2 regions of the Clostridium sp. MB05 genome follow, and region 2 is predicted to be linked to the other one. Evidence: a T-box and tRNA genes for the amino acid it is inferred to sense, from the RefSeq annotation. Region 2 holds a T-box; the other holds one or more tRNA genes.
What was found. The T-box of region 2 lies ahead of gltX (glutamate--tRNA ligase). A T-box ahead of a tRNA ligase gene usually reads a tRNA of that ligase, here a tRNA-Glu.
Positions count from the first base shown of each region.

Region 1: it has a tRNA-Glu gene. The T-box ahead of gltX (glutamate--tRNA ligase) is inferred to sense a tRNA for this amino acid. The anticodon was not compared.

Region 1 is NZ_CP174370.1:328,547-339,876, forward strand. It holds gene ACH36K_RS01590 (UDP-N-acetylglucosamine 1-carboxyvinyltransferase) at 1-1,032, opposite strand, end outside; gene ACH36K_RS01595 (hypothetical protein) at 1,346-1,888, shown strand; gene ACH36K_RS01600 (dUTP diphosphatase) at 2,040-2,495, shown strand; gene ACH36K_RS01605 (DMT family transporter) at 2,576-3,007, shown strand; gene ACH36K_RS01610 (S8 family serine peptidase) at 3,102-4,295, shown strand; gene ACH36K_RS01615 (peptidoglycan DD-metalloendopeptidase family protein) at 4,345-5,451, opposite strand; gene ACH36K_RS01620 (DnaD domain protein) at 5,616-6,620, shown strand; gene ACH36K_RS01625 (ATP-binding protein) at 6,613-7,587, shown strand; tRNA gene ACH36K_RS01630 (tRNA-Thr) at 7,680-7,754, opposite strand; tRNA gene ACH36K_RS01635 (tRNA-Asp) at 7,784-7,860, opposite strand; tRNA gene ACH36K_RS01640 (tRNA-Val) at 7,869-7,944, opposite strand; tRNA gene ACH36K_RS01645 (tRNA-Glu) at 7,950-8,024, opposite strand; tRNA gene ACH36K_RS01650 (tRNA-Thr) at 8,031-8,105, opposite strand; tRNA gene ACH36K_RS01655 (tRNA-Asp) at 8,133-8,209, opposite strand; tRNA gene ACH36K_RS01660 (tRNA-Val) at 8,216-8,291, opposite strand; tRNA gene ACH36K_RS01665 (tRNA-Glu) at 8,297-8,371, opposite strand; tRNA gene ACH36K_RS01670 (tRNA-Asp) at 8,397-8,473, opposite strand; tRNA gene ACH36K_RS01675 (tRNA-Val) at 8,480-8,555, opposite strand; tRNA gene ACH36K_RS01680 (tRNA-Glu) at 8,561-8,635, opposite strand; gene ACH36K_RS01685 (NAD(P)/FAD-dependent oxidoreductase) at 8,965-10,209, shown strand; gene ACH36K_RS01690 (acyl-[acyl-carrier-protein] thioesterase) at 10,259-11,008, opposite strand; gene ACH36K_RS01695 (hypothetical protein) at 11,090-11,330, opposite strand, start outside.
Region 2 is NZ_CP174370.1:3,549,271-3,560,600, forward strand. It holds gene ACH36K_RS16675 (glutamine--tRNA ligase/YqeY domain fusion protein) at 1-826, shown strand, start outside; gene ACH36K_RS16680 (DUF445 domain-containing protein) at 1,088-1,690, shown strand; gene ACH36K_RS16685 (DUF4179 domain-containing protein) at 1,808-3,232, opposite strand; gene ACH36K_RS16690 (RNA polymerase sigma factor) at 3,225-3,797, opposite strand; gene ACH36K_RS16695 (GNAT family N-acetyltransferase) at 4,047-4,499, opposite strand; gene rsgA (ribosome small subunit-dependent GTPase A) at 4,501-5,535, opposite strand; gene ACH36K_RS16705 (MarR family transcriptional regulator) at 5,834-6,016, opposite strand; gene gltX (glutamate--tRNA ligase) at 6,210-7,871, opposite strand; T-box leader at 7,933-8,159, opposite strand; gene ACH36K_RS16715 (hypothetical protein) at 8,219-8,899, opposite strand; gene ACH36K_RS16720 (glycoside hydrolase family 3 protein) at 9,130-10,290, shown strand; gene ACH36K_RS16725 (DUF4153 domain-containing protein) at 10,374-11,330, opposite strand, start outside.

The DNA of each region.
Region 1 (11,330 bases), 730 kb from region 2:
TGCACCCATTTTCTTTAATTCATCTATATGCTTATGTCTACTTTCCCAAATACTTTCAGCTATTAAACTTTTTCCTGGAACAACACTTAATAAAGCTGACATTGGTTGCTGTACATCTGTTGGAAATCCTGGATATGGAGCTGTTTTTACATTAACTCCCTTTAAATCTCCTTCAACATAAACCCTAACACTATCATCGCCCTCTTCAACTATTGCTCCCATTTCAGTAAGTTTTGCTGCAATTGATTCTAAGTGCTTTGGTATAACATTTTTTATAGTAACATCACCTTTTGTTGCTGCTGCTGCAATCATAAAGGTCCCTGCTTCTATTTGATCTGGTATAACACTATAATTGCATCCTGATAACTTTTCAACACCCTTTACTCTAATTACATCCGTTCCTGCACCTTTTATATCTGCGCCCATAGAGTTTAAGAAGTTTGCAACGTCTACTACATGCGGTTCTTTTGCAACATTTTCAAGTATAGTTGTTCCTTCTGCTAAAGTCGCTGCTATCATAACATTTATAGTTGCTCCAACTGTAACAACATCAAAGAATATATTTGCTCCATGTAAGTGTTCAGCTTCTACAGTAACAGCTCCATGCTCTATACTTACTTTTGCACCTAATGCTTCAAATCCTTTTATATGTTGGTCTATTGGTCTAACTCCTATAGGGCATCCCCCTGGAAGTTCTACCCTTGCTTTTTTAAATCTTGATAATAAAGCTCCTATAAAATAATATGATGCTCTCATTCTTCTTACATCATCAGTACATGCCTCTACACTTATTACATCACTTGCATCTATTTCTAAAGTGTTATTATCTATTTTATTTACTGAGCATCCAAGGCTAACTAAAATTCTTTCAAGACAATGAACATCTTCTATATCTGGTACATTATCTATTAAACACTTTCCTTCACTAGCCATTATTGCTGCTGGTAATATAGCTACAGCTGAATTTTTAGCACCATTTATATCAACTGAACCATTTAAAACTTTTCCTCCATTTATAACTAACTTTTCCATCCATTTCACCCTTATCATAATTTATATATATCTATTAATCTTTCCTAATATTTCAACTATTATCCATCATTATTCTGTAATAATTTAGTTTTCTTAAAAACTTACAATACTCATTATAACATAAAAATAATTTAAGGAAATAGAGTTTTTTCTTCCAAAACTCTTTTTTAATAACCTTTTTTACTACCTTTATAATATTCAAACTTTTCTTTATATATCTTTTTTAATTTTTTGTAATATGTTATAATTTATAAAAACGTTTATATGTAATTTTAAATACATATAAATTAATTTAATATGAGAGGCTAAATCTATGAAATATTACTTAGTAGCATTATTTGATGATGAATCTTATAAAAATTTAAATCCTATTCAAAAAAATCTTTCTAAAAGATTTAGAGCTAATAGGAGCTCTCCAACACCATATATTCCTTTAGAAGTAATTGAAAATCCTAATATAGAGAAATTAGATGTTGTTATAGATAAAATAGTGAAGCCTTATAAGAATTTTAAGGTTCAATTATCTACTGAAGTTTCAATTTCAGAAACTAACAAAACTCTAAATATGAGAATAGAGGATGTTGGGTATATAAAAAGACTTACTAGACTAATGAGCGATACCTTAAAGCTATATGGATTTAACACACAAAATTATAGTAGTGAGCCATCAATGCATATATCCTTAGCTAGTCTTAATTATATTCCAAAAGATATGAAAAAGTTTGATGGTGAAGTTAACTTTAAATCTAATTGTGAAACTCTTAAAGTTGATAGAATTGAAATATGGAAATTTTCTACTAATAAAAGAGAAACATTAGTAAAAAGTTATCCTTTAAAAAAGAATTTATATCTTTAATATTGAAAAGTGCTTAATTTTTTAAGCACTTTTTTATATTTTCATAATATATAAAAAATTTATTTTTTTGTATTCGTTTACCACACTTTTCATTTATGAAATCTTTTTGTAAAATATATTATAGTAAATCCTTAAAAACAGGGGGATATTTATGGAAATTATAGCTTTCTTTGAATCACAAAGAGAAAAAAACAAACAAATCATTATTGATAGTACTCTAAGTGAATATAAAATTTGGGCTAGAAAACATCTAGAACTACATACAAAACTTAGCTCATTAGCTGATGAAACTAAGTGTTATAAATATTGGATAGATAATGATAATCCAATAAATAAATCAGTATTGTTCGAAAAATACTTAGATTGCTTTGACCATATCATTAATATTGGAATTGATAGGCACTATGATCATATTAAGGAAGTTGTTATAAAGCCAAATGATTATTGCTTAAGTGATCAATTTTTAAATCTTTTTATAGATTTAAATGACTTAATAATATCACCTTCTGATGATCATTACATGACTCTTATTGAAGATTTTATAAGTCTAGGAATTACTTTAGGCTATTCAGAATCTAAAATTAAAGAATCATTTATTAGTAGATAATAAAAAACCTTCTAGATTTCTAGGAGGTTTTTTAATATTTCTTTATCATAAGTGTAATACTATCTTAGAGGTGATTTTATATGTTAGCAATTTTATATGCAATAATCTCGGGGATATCTATGACACTTCAAGGTGTTTTTAATACTAAGTTAGAAGAAAAAGTTGGAACCTGGGAAACAAACGTTATAGTACAAGGAACCGCACTTATTGTAACATTAATTATTGTAATGTTTTTTGGCAAAGGAAGTTTCAAGAATGTAAAAGATGTAAATAAAATCTATTTACTAGGTGGAGTCCTTGGCGTAATAATTATTTTTACTGTTATGAGAAGTATTGGCGCAATGGGTGCTACATGTGGTATCGCTATAATTTTAGTTGCACAACTTGCTTCTGCTGGAGTTGTTGATGCTTTTGGTTTATTTGGTGTTGAAAAAATATCTTTTCATCTTAGAGAGTTTATTGGAATAGCTATAATGATATTAGGAATTATTATATTTAAGTGGAGAGTGTAAGCTCTCTTCTTTTTTACTCTTTAGAAAATTATACTATTAACAAAAATCATACTTTTAATATACTATATATTGTGATCAATTTTAGGAGTATAGTATGTTTTCACTTAATAAAAAATTAGATTCAAACTTAAAAAATTGTATGTTATCAAAACCCTATAATAATTATAGAGTACTTATTAAATATAAAAAATTTCATGATAGCTTAATAAAAAAAATTCCCTCTTATAAAGGTGAATTTATAAGTAATATAAAGCATTGTCAATTAATATGTGCCAGACTAAATTCTAATGGTATTCAAAGATTACTAGAATATCCAGAGGTTGATTATATTTGCTTTGACGAATACTTCTCTTTATGTGGTATGAGCGTTAGTACTGCAAATAAAATTAGAATATCTAGTAAAACCAAAGTTAAAGGTAGAAATGTTAGTGTTGCAATTATAGATACTGGCGTTTATCCCCATCCTGATTTAATTACTCCTTATAATAGAATAATTACATTTATAGATTTAATAAATGGATTAAAATATCCTTATGATGATAATGGACATGGAACTTGTACCGCCGGAATAATTGCTGGAAGCGGAGGAAAATCCAATGGAATGTATAGTGGAATTGCTCCTGAATGTAATATTCATTGCTATAAAGCCTTTGATAAAAGTGGAAAGGGGTTTATATCTGATGTACTTAATGCAATAGAGATGATTATTGAAGAAAATGAAAAGCATAATATAAAAATCTTATGTTTACCATTTGAATTATTACATTATAATGTATTTTTCCAAAAGTGTTTCAATTTAATGGTATTATCAGCAAATAGTAAAAACATAACTTGTATAGTCCCAAGTGGTAGTAATAAAAATTTAGAAGGGTCAATTACAGGAATTGCTTTATGCAATGATTGTATAACCGTTTCAGGTTATGACTCTACATCAAAAATTAAACCTTATACTTATTCATCAGTTGGTACATTAAAAAAGGACTCAAAACCTAATTTATGTGCTGCCTGCGTTGATATAGTTTCTTTAAACTCTAATACCAGTTATATTTCTGAAAGAGATGGAATTAAGTTATATCCTTCAAAGCTAGATAGTTCATATAAAACCTTTAGTGGTACTTCCCTAGCTGCAGCTTATGTATCAGGCGTATGTGCTTTAATTTATGAAAGCAATCCGGATTTAACCCCCAAAGATATATCATCTCTTTTAAAGGTATCATGTGAGTTACTAGATATTCCTAAAAACTATCAAGGCGATGGTAAAATAAATATTAACTCTATAATAAAATGAAAGGTACTAATAAAAGCACCTTTCATTTTATATCTCTTTAATATATATTTTATTGAACTATATAATTAGTTGGATCTACTGGTTCATTATTTACTCTAAGTTCAAAATGTAAATGCGGTCCAGTGCTAAATCCAGTGTTTCCTATTGCTCCAATTACAGCTCCCTTTTTAACTTTATCTCCTACCTTAACATAAAATCCATCTAAGTGTCCATAATATGTAATCATATTATCTTCGTGCTTAACCATTATTAAATTACCATAGCCACCATCATTATATTGAGCATATATAACTTCCCCATCCATTGCAACTAAAACATCATCTCCTGTGTTCCCTGCAATATCTATTCCTTTATGGAAAGAGTTCCATCTCTCGCCATATCCAGACGTCATATCTCCTCCTCTAGTTGGACTTTTTAAAAAAGCGATTCCATAATTATATGGATTTTTAGTTCCTCTATAAACTTTTTTGCTTATTGCTTCTTTTATCTTTTCCTCCTTAACTATTTTAGTGCTTATAAGTTTATCATTTTCATATGTAACTTCTTTTACTTGCTTTTTCAGACCTACTTCTCCATCTTCAACCTTTGTTTCTCCTAAATACATAGAATCACTTGGTATTATTATTGTGTTAGGTTGTATTTTTATATTATCTTCATTTACATATTTTATACTTAGCTTTAAGTTACTTGAATTTTCTTTTGATAAATCATATATAGCACTAGTCAGTTCTTCATTTGTTTGTAATAAAGCTACATCAAATTTATTTTCTTGTAGTTTTATATCTCCATTTATTTGAAAAGATACTATTGAACTTCCTTTAATCTTCTTTTCGCTTATATATTTTTCCAAAACTAAATTTGTTATATTACTAATATCATTCTCTATTGAAGTATATCCTATAATCTTATCATCTAACCTTACTTCATACCCGTTTATTCTTCCTGTTAAAGCCACAATTAGATTATCAAGTATATTATTTCCACTTGATACTTTATTTGATATAGAATATGTTTGCTTATTTAGATTTATATTGCTGAAGCTTTCATCTGTTTGAGCCTTTACCTTAGTAAAACTAATATTTAAAATAAGCCCTATAACAAATATTGATAATGTAGCCTTTTTAGCTACCTTTATCGAGTCTCCTTTTATATCCATAAAATCTCCTTTCATTTTAATAATGTTAAGCAACACATCTATTAGTTTTCCCAATTTTAGAAATAATATTCTTTTTATATATTCTATAGTTTTGTTGAGCCTATTACTCCACTTTGTTATAATTATGTTATTGCAATATTACTGTTAGAAAGGTGGTTGTAATTATGAGCACTTTCATGCTTAAATCAAAGCCTTTAAAATTTACTCCTATAAGTAATATATTTATTGAAAAATATATGCCTAAAGCTCGAGGAGAATTTATTAAAGTATATCTTTTAATGCTTAAATATAATTTTACTGGTGAAATTGGAGTTAATGCCTCAATATTAGCTACATCATTAAATCTATTAGAGTCTGATATAATAAATGCACTTAATTATTGGAATGATGAAGGTGTTATAAGGCTAATCCCAATTGATAAAATGGGAAACTTTGATATAGAATTTATAGATCTATCTTCTGATAATAATGTTGATAAAAGTGAAATTAACTTATTAGCAGAACTTTCAGATGAAACTAATAATGGTATGTTGAAGGATATAGAAAGACTACTGGGTAGACCTCTATCCCCTAGCGAGTTTACAACTTATATAGGATGGAAAAAAGATTTTAATTTTTCTTCTGAATTAATCCTTCTAATAATTGAATTTTGTGTTTCTAAGGGTAAAACTAACCATAGATATATAGAAAAAGTAGCACTAGCATGGAACGAAATGAAAATAAAAACTATTGATGATGCACAAAATTATATAAGAAAAACAGAAGATAAATGGGGAACCTACAGAGAAATACTTAAATTTTTAGGAATTAGAAATACAGATATAATGAAGCCTCAGGAAGATATGTTAGAAAAATGGACTACAAATTATGGTTTTTCATTAGATATAATAAAAAAAGCTTGTGATATTTGTTTTCAAAGGCTAAATAGAGCGGATTTTAAATATATAGATGGAATATTATCAAGTTGGAACAAAGATAACTTAAGAAGCCTAAAGCAGATCGAAGAAAAAGAGGTCTCTTATAAGAATCTATCTTCAAAGAAAAATTATGCTAATTCTAATTCAAATAATTTTAACAAGCCTAAATTAAGATTTGATAATTTTAAAGGCCGTGACTATGATTATGATTCTTTAGAAAAGAAACTGTTAGGATGGGATAATGATGATTAAAGGATATGAAAAAGATTTAACTTCAATATATGAAAATATAAAGATTGAGGAACAAAAAAATTTAAATAATAGACGAAAAGAAATAGAAGAAAAATATCCTGAGATTTTACAGCTAGATAATTTAATTCAAAAAAAGTCTTTAAATTTATCTTTGTCTATATTAAAGGGCTTAGATGAGAATTCTTTAAAGAAAATTAAAGAGGAAATAACAGATTTAAGATTTAAAAAATGTGAAGCTTTAGTCTCTAGAGGATATAGTCAAGAATATTTAAGTCTTCATTATAGATGTCCAAAATGTAAAGATGAAGGGTATATTGGAATTAACAAATGCTCTTGTTATAAGAAAAAGTTAATAGAATTATACTATAAAGACTCTGATTTAGAAGATACCTTAAAAGAAATTAACTTTAATGCTCTTGATATTTCTTTATTTTCTAATCATAAAATAAGTGATGATAAATTTACACCTAGAAAAAATATTGAAAATATTATTCAATATTTAAAAGGAGATTTTATTCATAATTTTAATAATACTAATGATAATATACTATTTTATGGTGATTCTGGAACTGGAAAAACTTTTTTAAGCTGCTGTGTAGCTAAGGAGCTTCTTGATGAAGGATATTTAGTTGTTTACAGGACTATAGATGAGTTAATTAAAAACCTAAGGGATATACGATTTAATGGTAATATGGAATTAGAAAATTTTTTAATTAACTGTGATTTATTAATTATAGATGACTTAGGTGCAGAGCAAATAACTGATTTTTCAGCTACTGAATTTTTTAATCTATTAAATAAAAAATTATTAAAGAAGAAGAAAATGCTAATATCAACAAATTTAACTCTATTTGATATTAGAAAAACATATACGGAAAGAATTTCTTCTAGATTACTTGGTAATTTTAAGTTATATAAGTTTTACGCTGAAGACATAAGAATTCAATTAAACTTAAAAAGAAGATAGGAATTTACTATTCCTATCTTCTTTTATTTTTTATCTATCTTACAAAAATATTTTAAAAAAACAAAAAGCTTTGGAAAATATTCCAAAGCTTCTGGAGCTGGCAATAGGAATCGAACCTACAACCTGCTGATTACAAGTCAGCTGCTCTACCGTTGAGCCATGCCAGCACATATTATATATTTCTTATCACTTAAAGTGGCGACTCAGAAGGGGCTCGAACCCTCGACCTCCGGCGTGACAGGCCGGCACTCTAACCAACTGAGCTACTGAGCCAAAATTTATGGTGGAAACAACAGGGATCGAACCTGTGACCCTCTGCTTGTAAGGCAGATGCTCTCCCAGCTGAGCTATGCTTCCATGAATGGTGACTCCTAGGGGAATCGAACCCCTGTTACCACCGTGAAAGGGTGGTGTCTTGACCGCTTGACCAAGGAGCCATATAATGGAGCTGGCAATAGGAATCGAACCTACAACCTGCTGATTACAAGTCAGCTGCTCTACCGTTGAGCCATGCCAGCATTTATTATATATTTATCACTTTAAAGTGGCGACTCAGAAGGGGCTCGAACCCTCGACCTCCGGCGTGACAGGCCGGCACTCTAACCAACTGAGCTACTGAGCCAGATTATGGTGGAAACAACAGGGATCGAACCTGTGACCCTCTGCTTGTAAGGCAGATGCTCTCCCAGCTGAGCTATGCTTCCATGAATGGTGACTCCTAGGGGAATCGAACCCCTGTTACCACCGTGAAAGGGTGGTGTCTTGACCGCTTGACCAAGGAGCCATATTTATTTTGTATCACTTTAAAGTGGCGACTCAGAAGGGGCTCGAACCCTCGACCTCCGGCGTGACAGGCCGGCACTCTAACCAACTGAGCTACTGAGCCAGATTATGGTGGAAACAACAGGGATCGAACCTGTGACCCTCTGCTTGTAAGGCAGATGCTCTCCCAGCTGAGCTATGCTTCCATAAATGGTGACTCCTAGGGGAATCGAACCCCTGTTACCACCGTGAAAGGGTGGTGTCTTGACCGCTTGACCAAGGAGCCATGTTTGTTTTTAGCTTATTGTTACTCGCTATTCGCTCGGCGAGCACATAAACTATAATACCTAAATTTTAATATAGTGTCAACACTTTTTAACAACTTTTTTTTTTATTTTTAAAATACTTTGGTTATCTATATTTTCATACTAGTAATTTAAGACTTTTGTTAGCTTATTTTGATTTTTTAGACACTTTTATATTAATAAAAATATACTGCTTATATTTAAAGCATTTATATACATTCTAGTCCTCTAATTTAGTATCCCATATTTGATAAGTTATATTACTATGATAGAATTATATTTATTATATTATTTTAAGGAGATTTTAATTATGATACATCATGATTTAATTATAGTTGGTGGTGGTGCTTCTGGATTAGTTGCTGCAATTACAGCTAAAGATTTTGGTTTAGACGTCGCCATAGTTGAAGGAACTGATAGGATAGGCAAAAAAATACTCACTACTGGAAATGGAAGATGTAATATATCTAATAGAACTATTTCTTTCCCTTTCCTTTCTTATCATAGTGAAAATACAGGATTTTTTTCTAATGTATTATCTAATTTTGATATAAATGATACAGAAAATTTCTTTTTATCATTAGGTCTTCCAATAATAGAGTTACAAAATGGCAAGGTGTATCCTAGGTCGCTACAAGCTTCATCAGTTGTAGATATATTAAAATTAGCGTTAGAAGATAGGAATATTCCCTTATACACAAACTGCAAAGTAAAAGATATCCACAAGAAGAAAATCTTTAAATTATCCACAGGCAATGAAGAGAATAAGTTATTCACATGTAATAAATTAATTTTAGCCTGTGGGGGAAAATCTGCAATTAAGACTGGTTCTGATGGCTCCGGATATAATTTAGCTAAATCTTTTGGTCATTCTATAATTAAAACTATTCCTGGAATAGTTCAACTAAAATTAGATAACCCTTATCTAAAATCAATAACAGGAGTAAAGTTTGATGGATATGCAATATTACTAGTTGACGGTAAACCTGTAAGAAAAGAGTTTGGAGAAATATTGTTTACTGATTATGGTATATCAGGACCTCCAATTTTACAACTTTCAGGGCATGCTTCAAAAGCATTACTAAAAACAAAAAAAGTTGAAATAGTTGTTGATATGATGCCTAACCAATCACTTAGTGAAGTTGAGGATTTCCTAGAAGGACACTTTGCTATGTTTTCTCATAGACCAATTATAGATGCTCTTATTGGAATAGTTAATAAAAAATTAATTCCTACACTTTTAAAAGAAGCAAATATATTAAATTTACATTCTCCTTGCTACGATTTAGCTTGGGATGAAAAAAAAAGGCTTATTAATTTATTGAAATATTGGAAGTTTAAATGCACAGATACTAATGGATTCAATCAAGCTCAAGTTACTATAGGTGGAGTAGATACTAAAGATGTTAATCCTAAAACATTAGAATCTAAATTAGTTGAAAATCTATATTTTTGTGGTGAAATCCTAGATGTAGATGGTGATTGTGGAGGTTTTAATCTTCAATGGGCTTGGAGCTCAGGATCCTCTGTTGCAAAAACAATTGCAAATTCCTAATATAAAATTAAAGGTTAATAAACAGAATTTTATCTGTTTATTAACCTTTTTAATATTTTCTCCAATGAGCTATTAACTTGGTTAATTCTTTATTATCGAAGGTTTCTATTCTATGTATAGTAGTTAAAGAACCATCCTCTTCTTTTATAAAACTTGATAATGACTTAATTTCTTCTCCATATTTACATTCCTTTTCAAAAGTAACCTTAATTTCTTCTAACTTATAGTTTTTAACTATATCCTCTGGCAAAGATTCTATAGCCCACTCTACATACTTTGTATTATTTACATGTTTATTAAAGTCTATATCCGTATATCTAACGCTAAATTTTCTTTCATACGTTACCTCTTTAAGCTTTTCTAACTTAGGTATTTTAAATTCTCCGTCTATATCTCCCTTTAATCCATATATCTCATATTGTTCTAAGGGGATTCTCATAGTTCTTCTTTTTTCCAAATTAATAAGTAAAAATATAGCATTAGCCTCTACTACTAAATTCCCACTTTCATCTTTTATTTCATACTTTCTTATAGCATAAAACTTTTTAAATCCAGCTGGCTCCGTTTTAACTAGAAGTTTTTCTCCGTACATAGGATATCTATTAACTCTTACATTATAATTATAAAATACCCAAGTCATATTATTTTTTAATAGTCCTTCCATTCCTGATCCTAATTCTTCTGACTGTTTCGTACCTATATCAGATAAAATATTTAATATTGTTGCTATAGAGCATTTTAAATTACTATCCACATCATAATAATGTAATTCATATTCTTTACTATAAATTTTTCCCATTTCGTTGCTCCTAATTTTAAATTTAAAACTCTGTAATTCTACAGAGTTTATTTAAGTTTATTTAATTCTCAAAACCTTTGTTTATAATATAGGATCTATAAGAATCTCTACCTCTTCATTTCTATCCCATACTAATATATTTAAATATGCCCTTGTATATGCTTGAATTAAAAATTGACCTATAAGTGCTAATATCATTCCTAAAATAGGTATAATAATATTACCAATTGTTAAAACTATTCCAAATCCAATTATTATTCCCGATATCGCTGCTAATTTTCCTATAGTTGTCCAGAAGTATCCCTTTTTAAATAATCTGAAG
Region 2 (11,330 bases):
AAAGATTGTTGATGGTTGGGATGACCCAAGAATGCCTACAGTATCAGGATTAAGAAGAAAAGGATATACTCCTGAAGCTATAAAAAACTTCTGTAGCGCTATTGGTGTTTCAAAAGCAAACTCAGTTGTAGATTCACAAATGCTTGAATACTTCATAAGAGAAGATCTTCAACTAAAAGCTAATGCTGCTATGGCTATTATGAGACCTTTAAAGGTTGTTATAACAAACTACCAAGAAGGTCAAACAGAAATGTTACCAATTCCAAACAACGCTAAAAATGAAGAAGCTGGTACTAGGGAAGTTCCATTCTCAAGAGAAATATATATAGAGCAAGATGATTTTATGGAAGTACCTGTAAAAAAATATTTTAGATTATTCCCTGGTAATGAAGTTAGATTAATCGGTGCTTACTTTATAAAATGTAATGATGTTATAAAAGATGAAAATGGCAATGTTATAGAATTACATTGTACTTATGATCCAGAAACTAAGAGTGGTTCAGGATTTACTGGTAGAAAGGTTAAAGGAACTATTCATTGGGTAGACGCTAACAGTGCTAAGCCTGCTGAATTTAGACTTTATGAGCCATTAATACTAGATGATGCTCCTGAAAATGAGGGTAAGCACTTCTTAGAACAAATAAATCCTAATTCATTAGAAGTATTAGAAGGCTTCATAGAAGCCACTACTGCTACAATAGCTAAAGCACAAGATAAATTCCAATTAGTAAGAAATGGTTTCTTTAATGTAGACCCTAAGTACACTACTGATGATAAATTAGTATTCAATAGAATCGTATCATTAAAAAGCTCATTTAAACTATAATTAATGAATTTTAAAATAAGATGATACTTAATTGAAACTAAATTAATATATTTTTGTAAAAAGGTTGCTCAAAAGCAACCTTTTTTAATTTATAATTTAAATCTCAATTTTTTATACTAATCAGTCAAATTTTCCTTGAAAAATTTATATATTGCCTATAAAATTATCTATAGGTTTTATTATTTTATTTAATGCTAAGTTATTTATATATAATTTAGCATTATTGATTATAAGTTTTACATAATTAGGAGGCTTACTTAAATGAATACTTTATTTACTATTTCGATGTTAACTATAGTTGGGGGATTAATTGGTTGGATAACTAACATTTTGGCTATTAAGCTTTTATTTAGACCTATTACCCCAGTTAAAATTCCAATTTTAAATATTGAAATCTTAGGACTAATTCCTAAAAGAAAAAATGAAATTGCTGCTAATATAGGCGAAATAATTTCTAATGAATTGCTCTCAATAGATGATATATTAAACCAAGCTCTTAAAAGTTCTGATGGGGAAGATTTTAATTCCTACATAACAGATAAAATAAAAAATATAATAAACGAGAAATTAAATATTATACCTATGCCTTTTAGAATGATGGCTTCTCCTTATATTGATGAAATTTTAGATAAGGAAGTTCCAATTGCAATTAATGAAATTAGTGATGACTTATTATTAAAGGCAAAAGAAAAGGTAAATATTCAACAAATTGTTGAAGAAAAAATTAATGAATTAGACCTAGTGCAACTTGAAGATATAATAATTAAAGTTGCAAAAAAAGAATTAAAACATATTGAAATTTTAGGACTAGTCTTAGGTGCTATTATTGGTTTGCTTCAAGGAGTTTTAGTTATTTGCCTTTAAAATTAAAAAATATATAACTTTACATAGTCTTACTAAAAAAATCAATAAAAATACTGTATTACAAAGTTATAGTAATACAGTATCTTTAGCTTAATGATATTTATATATTATTAGAAATTATTCATCTAAATTAATAGTTATTTTTTCATTTTCTAATATTTTATCTCCACTACTCATCTTAGTGATAAAATACTCTTTATTCTTATCCAATGCTGGTAATGTTAGGGTGAAGTTGTAACCATCATCTATCCCATTAAATTTAGTTTCTATAATTTCTATATCTCTTGTATCCTTATACCAATTTTCTTCTTGACCATTATTAGAGCTTTTATATTTTTCTAATTTCTCTTCATCCCAAACTTCAACTCCTATATTATCCAACCTATCTATATATTTTTTAACTTTTACATCTATTACAGTTTTATCATCCTTAAATTCAATATTTTTTATAATATACTCTTCTCCTGTTTCTAACTTCATTATTGTTTCACTATTTTTATTAATTTTCTCTATCATTAATTCTCTATTATAATTACTTTCATTTATAACAGGTATAAGAGTTATTGATTTTGTTTCTTCAGGAATACCTTCATATCTCCAATAATAATCTCCTTTAACTCTTTCATCATTTACATTTTTTCCACGACCTGATCCCCCTATCATACTTAAAGGAACTCCTTTATCATCTTGCACACAAAATTTCAATGTGTACTTTTCCCAAAAATTCTTTGAATTATTTTCATTATCCTTTACAAACTGTATATCTGTATCTAAATAAATAATAGTATTTAGTTTTGATGTAATTAGCTCCTTAATCTTAAATATACTATCATCATATTTTATTTCTTTATTTACTTTATATTTTTCTTTTCCCATGTCCTTCGAATCTATAGAAAACTTAAATTTGAACTTTTCAGGATAATATCCAGCCCAATTTCCATATAAATCATTAACTATAAATTCTATTTTTGCCTTATCTGATAATTCATTTTCTGTAAGTGCATAAGATGCTAGTCCAACATAAGTATTTTCATCTATGAACTCACCGTCATTTTCTTCATTTTTATAATTTATATCTTTAAATCCACTTTTTATAATAGGGAATATTATAGGTTTATCATCAAATCCCTTTTCTGACTTTAACTCATATGCTATTGCAAGTTCAACTCCATCATAGTAAATATTTTTAATTGTCATTGTAGTATCTTCGTATTTTTTTGTTATATTTATATTCTTAGAGCCTTTTACATATTTATCACCAACGCCTATAGCATCATTTATACTTTTAAAAGTAGGGCCTATAAGTGGTAAGCTTTCTGCATATGTCGGCATAAATATATTAAATCCTAACATACAGATTATAACTCCAGCCACTAATCCAGATACTTTTCTAAAATTACTTTTTCTTTTTATTTTTCTATCCGGTAAGTTTTCCAAAGTTTTCAGCACATTACTTTTAAGAGTATCTGGCATATCTATTTTAATATCTCTTACTTCTTCTTTGATAGCTTCATTAACTTTATCTTTATCATACTTATTCATGATTATCACCTTCAATCATAATATTATAAATCTTTTCTCTCCCTCTATTTAATCTAGACTTTACAGTCCCCTTAGGTATTTTTAAAGTATTACTTATTTCCTCTATGGACATATCATTGAAATAAAATAGCCACATAGTTATCTTTAAATCAGAATTTAATGAATTCATTGCTTTAATTAAATCTAAATTTTTATATTTATCCTCATAAATTTCATTATTGATTTGTGAATCTTCAATATAAGTAATCTTTTTATTTTTTCTTATTATGTTGTTACATTCATTTATTAAAATTCTTGTTATCCATGTTTTAAAAAATTCTTCATTTTTTAAATATAAAATTTTCTCATAAGCTTTTAATATAGTGCTTTGAATAGCATCTTCTATATCATATTCACTATTTAAAATCCCTCTAGCTACAATATATAGAGAATCTAAATTTTCTTTAATTAAACTATTAAATGCCTCTCTATCTCCATCTATAGCTAATCTAACATTATTTTTCTTAAGCTTTTCATCTTTAAATTTATTAAATACTCCTATAGGAATAATATTAGAAGTGTTCATTACATATCCCCTCCCCTTCTAACATAGCTATGTTAACTTATCTTCACTTAATTAGACGTATATCTTAAATTAAAGGTTCCATTAAAAGTTACATTTAAGATCAATTATTTTTTATTAATTTTTTTCATACTGTTTATTTTAATTTCTTAGTATAATATTTTTATTCTAATTGCTTAATAAAAGAGAGCATCTCATAATATGAATTGCTCTCTCTTATATCTATCTTCTTTTATTTTTAACTTTATTTTCTTATATTGTTAATTGGTATAATAATTCATCTTCTATAATTCTTCCTGTGTCTTTAAACCCAATACTTTCATAAAGACTTTTAGCAATATTATTCTTTGGATCAAAGGAAATATATATATCTTTGCAATCCTTAAGCTTCTTCATTTCATCAATTATTTTACCTAATGAAATTTTTCCATATCCCTTGCCTTGATATTTATGATCTATCATAAACCTACATATTTCATAAAAATCATACTCATAACAATATCCATACATAGTAAACCCAATTATTAAATCATCATTATATATTGCTTTTACAGTCCATCCTTTTTGAATTTTAGATTGTGCAATAGAAAAAGCATTTGAGGCAACAAATTCTTCAAAAACATAATTTTTCCCATCCTTATTAGTGGTTAAGAGTGCACATTCTAATAAATTATCTTCATTAATATCTTTTAAATATATACTCATTTTATCTCTTACCCTTCATCATATTTTTAATTCTTTGCTTCTCTTGTTGCTTAGACTTTAATAAATTATATTCTTCTTCTTTTTTTAGTTTTCTATATCTTTCTAGTCTTTCTGGATCTAACTCCCCTTTTTCAATAGCTTCTCTCACTGCACATTTAGGCTCATTTCTATGAGTACAATCAGAAAACTTACATTGTCTTTCTAATTCTTCAATATTGCTAAAGGACTTATCAACATCGGCAGACATTAACCCAAGCTCCCTCATTCCAGGAGTATCTATAATTACTCCTCCATCTTCTAATAGAAATAACTCTCTATGAGTAGTTGTATGTCTTCCTTTATCATTTTCATCTACTGAATTAGTTTTTAATACTTCTCTATTTAATAACTTATTAATAAGAGTAGATTTTCCTACTCCTGATGAGCCTATAAAAGCTATTGTTATTCCACTTTTAATATATTTTTTAACTTTTTCATATCCATTTCCATTTAAACTTGAAGTTACTAATATTTCTATACCTACAGCTACTTCCTCAACTTCCCTAAGTCTTTCATCTATATCCTCGCATAAATCTGACTTAGTCAATATTATAACTGGTATTGCCATACTCTCCCATGCTACAGCTATATATCTTTCAAGCCTATTAATATTAAAATCATTATTTAATGCCATACATATAAATGTAAAATCAATATTTGCTGCAACAACTTGTGTATCAAACCTACTTCCAGCAATCTTTCTTGAAAAATAGCTTTTTCTAGATAACACTTTATGAATTATAGCATCTCCATTTTTATTATCTGCTCTATCTAATAATACCCAATCTCCCACTACAGGATAATCTAAGATACTATTTGAAGAATATGATAATTTACCAGATACCCTCGCAAATACTTCTCCTTCTTCTGTAAAAACCTTATAAATATCTTTGTATTGTACTGAAATTCTTCCTATATATAAGTTTTCATTATAAATACTTGCTTCCTTAATGTATCCTTCATTTAATCCTAATTCTAGTAAGTTTTTATTATTCATTTTTCCTCCCAAAATAAAACATATTGGGAAGGATATTTAATTTATTGCTATACTGTAGTCACCTTCCCATTAACAACAATATAGTTTCTATTAATTCTTACTAAACTCATCATAAAACATCACATCCTTCCAGATAATTAATGGCATAAATACTTTATAAATATATAACAAAGCATTACATTATTACCATTATTTATATAATATATTTTATATTTTATATTGATATTTGTATACAAAATTTTATTTTTATTTTGTAATATATATGAAAAAAGGACTATTTCAGTCCTTTAAAAATCTTTTAGTCATTTTTTATTTGCCAGTAACATCTTTTTGGAGAATAAATCTTTTCTTCCTTCTTTAGTTTATCCATAACTTTTGAAACTTCTTTTTTGTCTACTCCTGTCTTTTCTGCAACTGCAGTAGCATTCATTGGCTCATTGTTTTTTTCAAAACATTCAAGTATTACATTATAATTATCCATAAGTTCATCTCCTTTTATAAATTTCCTATTATTATTTTACATAATTATTTAATTATCTTTCAATAGTTAATTTTACTTTTTTAAAGATAATAATTATTTTTACATTTCTTATAAAAAAGACTATGAATTAAATTGTAAATTTCGTTATAATAAAAAATTACATGAAATCAAAATTTAATCCATAGTCTTTATCTTATAGATTTATAAACTTTTCAAATCTCGCTCTTACATTATCTTCACCCATAATTTGCATTAAAGTATAAAGATCTGGAGTGTTACTTCTATGTGATATAGCAGCTCTTACAGCTCCAGCAACATCGGAAATCATTCCCTTAAAGGCATCTGGATTTGCTTTATATTCTTTTCTATTAGCACAATATCCAAGTTCTGCTCCAATAACCTTTAAATCTTCAAACCAATTTTCTTGACTTCCTGCATTAAAGTTAAATTTATCTTTATATACTTTTATTACTTCTTTTGCATTTTCTAAGCTTAAAGTCTTTGGAAGTTCAACATTTTCTGATGTTTCTTTATTAAATAATTCATCAAAGAAATAATCAACCTTCCCTCTTACTTCATCCCACTTTGCAAAGTCTTTTCTTGGTTTTGGACCTTCTTTATCTATATCGAAGATTTCTTTTGACATCTTTTCATTTGCTGTTACTAAATCATACATCTCTTTATCGTACTCTTTAGCCCAAGCTGTATAATAGTCATAAACTACATCTGCTTTCATTTTACAAATAACTTCTTTACTTACATCATTTAATTTAACTATATCAAATAAAGCTCCTGATTTACTCATCTTATCTAAAGCAACTTGGAATTCATGATAATCTAAGCTTGGATTTTCAGCTCTCCAATCTTCAAATGTCGAATTTATTATGTTTAATAAATATTCAATTACTGATACCATTGGATATCCAACTTCTTTGTAATATGAAACTGCTGCTTCTGCATCTTTTCTTTTTGATAATTTTCTTTTTGATCCATTATCGTTTTTCATTATTGTTGGTATATGTGCATAATTAGGTCTATCTAATCCTAATACATCAAATAATTGAACATGTATAGGTAAAGATGATAGCCATTCTTCTCCTCTAATAACATGAGTAGTTCTCATTAAGGCATCATCTACAGCATGTGCAAAATGATATGTAGGAAGTCCATCTCCCTTTATTATAACTATATCTTGATTATTTTCTGGGAAGCTTATATCTCCCTTTATCAAGTCATGGAACTCTACTCTATTTTCGATATTTCCAGGTGACTTAAATCTAATTATATAACTTTCACCATTTTTAATTTTCTCTATATATTCTTCTGGACTTAAGTTTCTATCTTTAGCAAATTCTCCATAATATCCTGGAGTTATTTTAGCTGCAATTTGTTTTTCTCTAAGTTCTGCTAATTCTTCTGGTGTATCGAAAGAAGGATATGCTAAACCTTTTTTAATTAAATCTTTTGCAAAAGATTTATAGATTTCAGCTCTTTCACTTTGTCTATATGGACCATATTCTCCTTTAGATGTATTATCTCCAGTCATTCCTTCATTAAAATTCATTCCAAAGTTATGCATTGTTTGAATTGTATCTAATATTGCACCTTCTACTTCTCTTTTTTGATCAGTATCTTCTATTCTTAAATAAAAAATACCATCTGTTTGACTTGCTAACCTTTCATTTATTAAGGCTGCAAAAACCCCTCCAATATGTTGAAATCCTGTTGGTGATGGTGCATATCTAGAAACAACAGCACCTTCTTTTAAATTTCTTTTTGGATATTGTGAAGTATAATCTTCTATTGTCTTATCAACATTTGGAAATATTAATTCTGCTAATTTTTCAAAACTCATATTTATCTTCCTTCCGTAGTTTAAAATTTTATATAAATAAAAAAGTCTTCCATCCTAAAAACCTTAGGACGAAAGACAAAATTCCGCGTTACCACCTAAATTGATTAATTAAAAATTAATCCACTCATTCTCTTTAAGGGGAGAATCCCATAAACCTACTTGCAAATATATGCTTTTTCAGTTTATAGCTCAAGAGCTTCTTTCTATAGATTTAACTTCTAGGATTACACCCTCCCCAGATCTCTTTAAATTAAAATTCTATATACTCTTCTCTTTCAATGCCATTTATTTATTTGTTACCAGTAACATTATAACTTTACATTTCCCCTTTGTAAATAATTTATACTTTATTCTTTTTTATTTTCATCTTTGAAAGCTTTCTTATCTTTATAATTATCACTAACTTCTTTGTTAGCTTTTCCTACTTCATATAAAATTCTATTTTCTATTCCTCTTATTCCTTTAGTTAATTTAGCATATTGCTTATCAACAAAAGAATTTTCATTTCCAGTAAGTTTTAAGTACCCTCTTTCTACTTCTAGTACTGCTTTAGTTTTACCAAAATCATTTGCATTTCTTAATTTATGTTTAGCTGCTATTAACTTCTTTAGGCTGTCTTCAATTATTATTCCATCAATATTTTCATTAAAGTTCATTTTGTTTTTAGAATTAATAATTTCATCCTTTTTATTTTTTTCTTCTAGCTTATGCTGTTTCTCTAAGGCCTCTTTTTCTTTTTCTATTAATCTCATTTGTTGTATTTCTGCTTCTATTTCAGCAATTTTTTTATTTAGTTCTTCAAGCTTCATTCTTTTTTCTTTAGGGTCCATTTCAGTTTCTTGAAGCTCTCTTTTTTGTTCTTTAAAATCTTCTTTTAGTCTCTGTAAGTTTTTTATTATTTGATTTGAGGATTTTTCTATAGTGATACTTTTTCCATCCTCTACTTTTTCTTTCTTTTGATTTTCTGAAGCTTCTTTAAGCTTATTATATATTGGATTGTTCCAATTATTTAGTCTTTGAATTTGCATAAAATCTCCCCCTTAGCTTTAATTATACTATCGTTTCAATTTGGAAGTTCTTTACCATTTCATATAGTTAATAATCTTATAAATAACTTTCTAAGACTCATATTCAGATTTAAAGCTTACTACATTGAATATAAAGCAATTAATTTGGGTTATAATCATAGTATACAGAGAAATATATTAATAAAATTCTTATTTATAATATATTAAAATAACACTTGGAGAATTTAATTATGAAAAAATTTTTATTAGTTCTAATGTTTATAATCTTATCAATTTTATCAGGATTTTTAATAAATAAATTCTTAAATAATAATTATAATATAATAAATGAAGATTCTAACAATGAGTCAAATCCTTATTCTATACCTGAAAAAAATTCATTATCAAATAGAGAAAAAGCTTCTAATTTACTTAAAACAATGTCCTTAGAAGAGAAAGTTGGACAAATGTTTTTCGTTAGATGTAGAAAAGATAGTGCATTAGAAGATTTAAAAAAATATTATATTGGTGGATATATTTTATTTGATGCTAACATAAATAACGAAACAAAAGAATCTTTAACTAATACTATAAAAGAATATCAAAATTCATCTAAAATAAAGCTACTTATTGGAATAGACGAGGAAGGTGGAATAGTTAATAGATTAAGCAGATACTCTGAGTTTAGAGCTATTCCCTTCTATTCTCCTCAGGATTTATATAATGAAGGAGGATACCCTTTAATAATTAGTGACACAAAAGAAAAAGCCACTTTACTAAAAAGTTTAGGAATCAACGTTAATCTAGCTCCTGTTTGTGATGTATCTATAAATCCAGATGATTATATTTATCCAAGAACCTTTGGTAAAAATGCATTAGAAACAGCTCAATATATAAAAACAGTAGTTAGTACTATGAAAGAAAATAAAATAGGTTCTACTTTAAAGCATTTTCCTGGTTATGGTAATAATATAGATACTCATACAGGTATATCTATTGACGAAAGAAGCTATGATACATTCAAAAATTCTGATTTTCTACCATTTGAAGCAGGCATAGAAGCAGGATCTGAAAGTATATTAGTTTCTCATAATATAGTAAAATCTATGGATGAAAATCTTCCAGCATCTCTTTCACCTAATGTTCATAAAATTATTAGAAATGAATTGAATTATGATGGAATTATTATGACTGATGATTTACAAATGGATGCTATAAAGGAGTATATAGGAGATTCTACTTCGGCAGTACTTGCAATAACTGCTGGCAATGATTTAATAATTGCATCAGATTTTCATATTCAAATTCACTCTGTATTAGAAGCTTTAAAAAATGGAGTAATTACAGAAGATCGTATAAATGAATCTGTATTAAGAATTCTTAATTGGAAATTTGATTTAGGAATACTTTAAACAAAATAAAGGAGTTCTATAAAAATAATAGAAAGATTATTTTTATAGAACTCCTTTTTATAATTTACTTATTTTATTCTTCTTTATTTTCCTTTACTGTTAAAATAGTTGTATTCATACCACTTTAATTTTTTATCAATCCTTCTATTCTTCCAATATTTATAATCTTTATCTTCTATCGTTCCTTGCTTATATCCTTCTGTTATAGAATCATATGCATCTTGTGATAATGTAATAAGATACCATACGTCTATTTCATTATTTGAATTCATAATTTCCATATTCTTTTTTGCTATATAATTATCTATATTAAAATAATTTAAACACAAATACATAGATAACCCAACAATAGATATTGGTTTAAACAAACTTTTTTTGCTCCATATAAATATCATTAATATTATTAACACTAGACATAAAAAAACTGTAAAAACTTGCACTAAAATTCTTAATCTAGTGTAACCAAATGCTTCTATATATAAATTCATTTTGTATATAGCTGAAGCTCCCATGTTTATAGTTAGCAATGTTATTATGCTATATAAAGAATTTAAAGATTTTTTCATAATGCTACTGTTAGTAGATGTTTTAAAAATCATTAATGTTATTATAGCTAAATTTATTATTACTAAAGTACCTAATTGAAAGAAACCTTTTCTTGCATAATTTGCAAAGTCAAATCCATTTGGCAACTCCTTATTTAAATATAAATAAGAAATTTGTATTTTAGTAAATATTAAATATAAAGCAATTATGCATATCAAGACTGTTATTACAGTAACTGAATTAAAAGGCTTATTTGTAGTATTGTTATCTATTTCCTTTATTTTAGTAGAATTTAAACTATAATATAAACCAAAGATTAAAAACATTACTATTAGTGCTACGATAATTTTATATATTAATTCATAAAAATTCTGTATATTTATATATGTCCATATATTTTTTAAATAATAATTAAAAATCTCATCTGCTCCAGCTAGTAAGCTTCCCAATACTATAATTAAAGGTACTGATATTAATATACCTGTTAATATTGA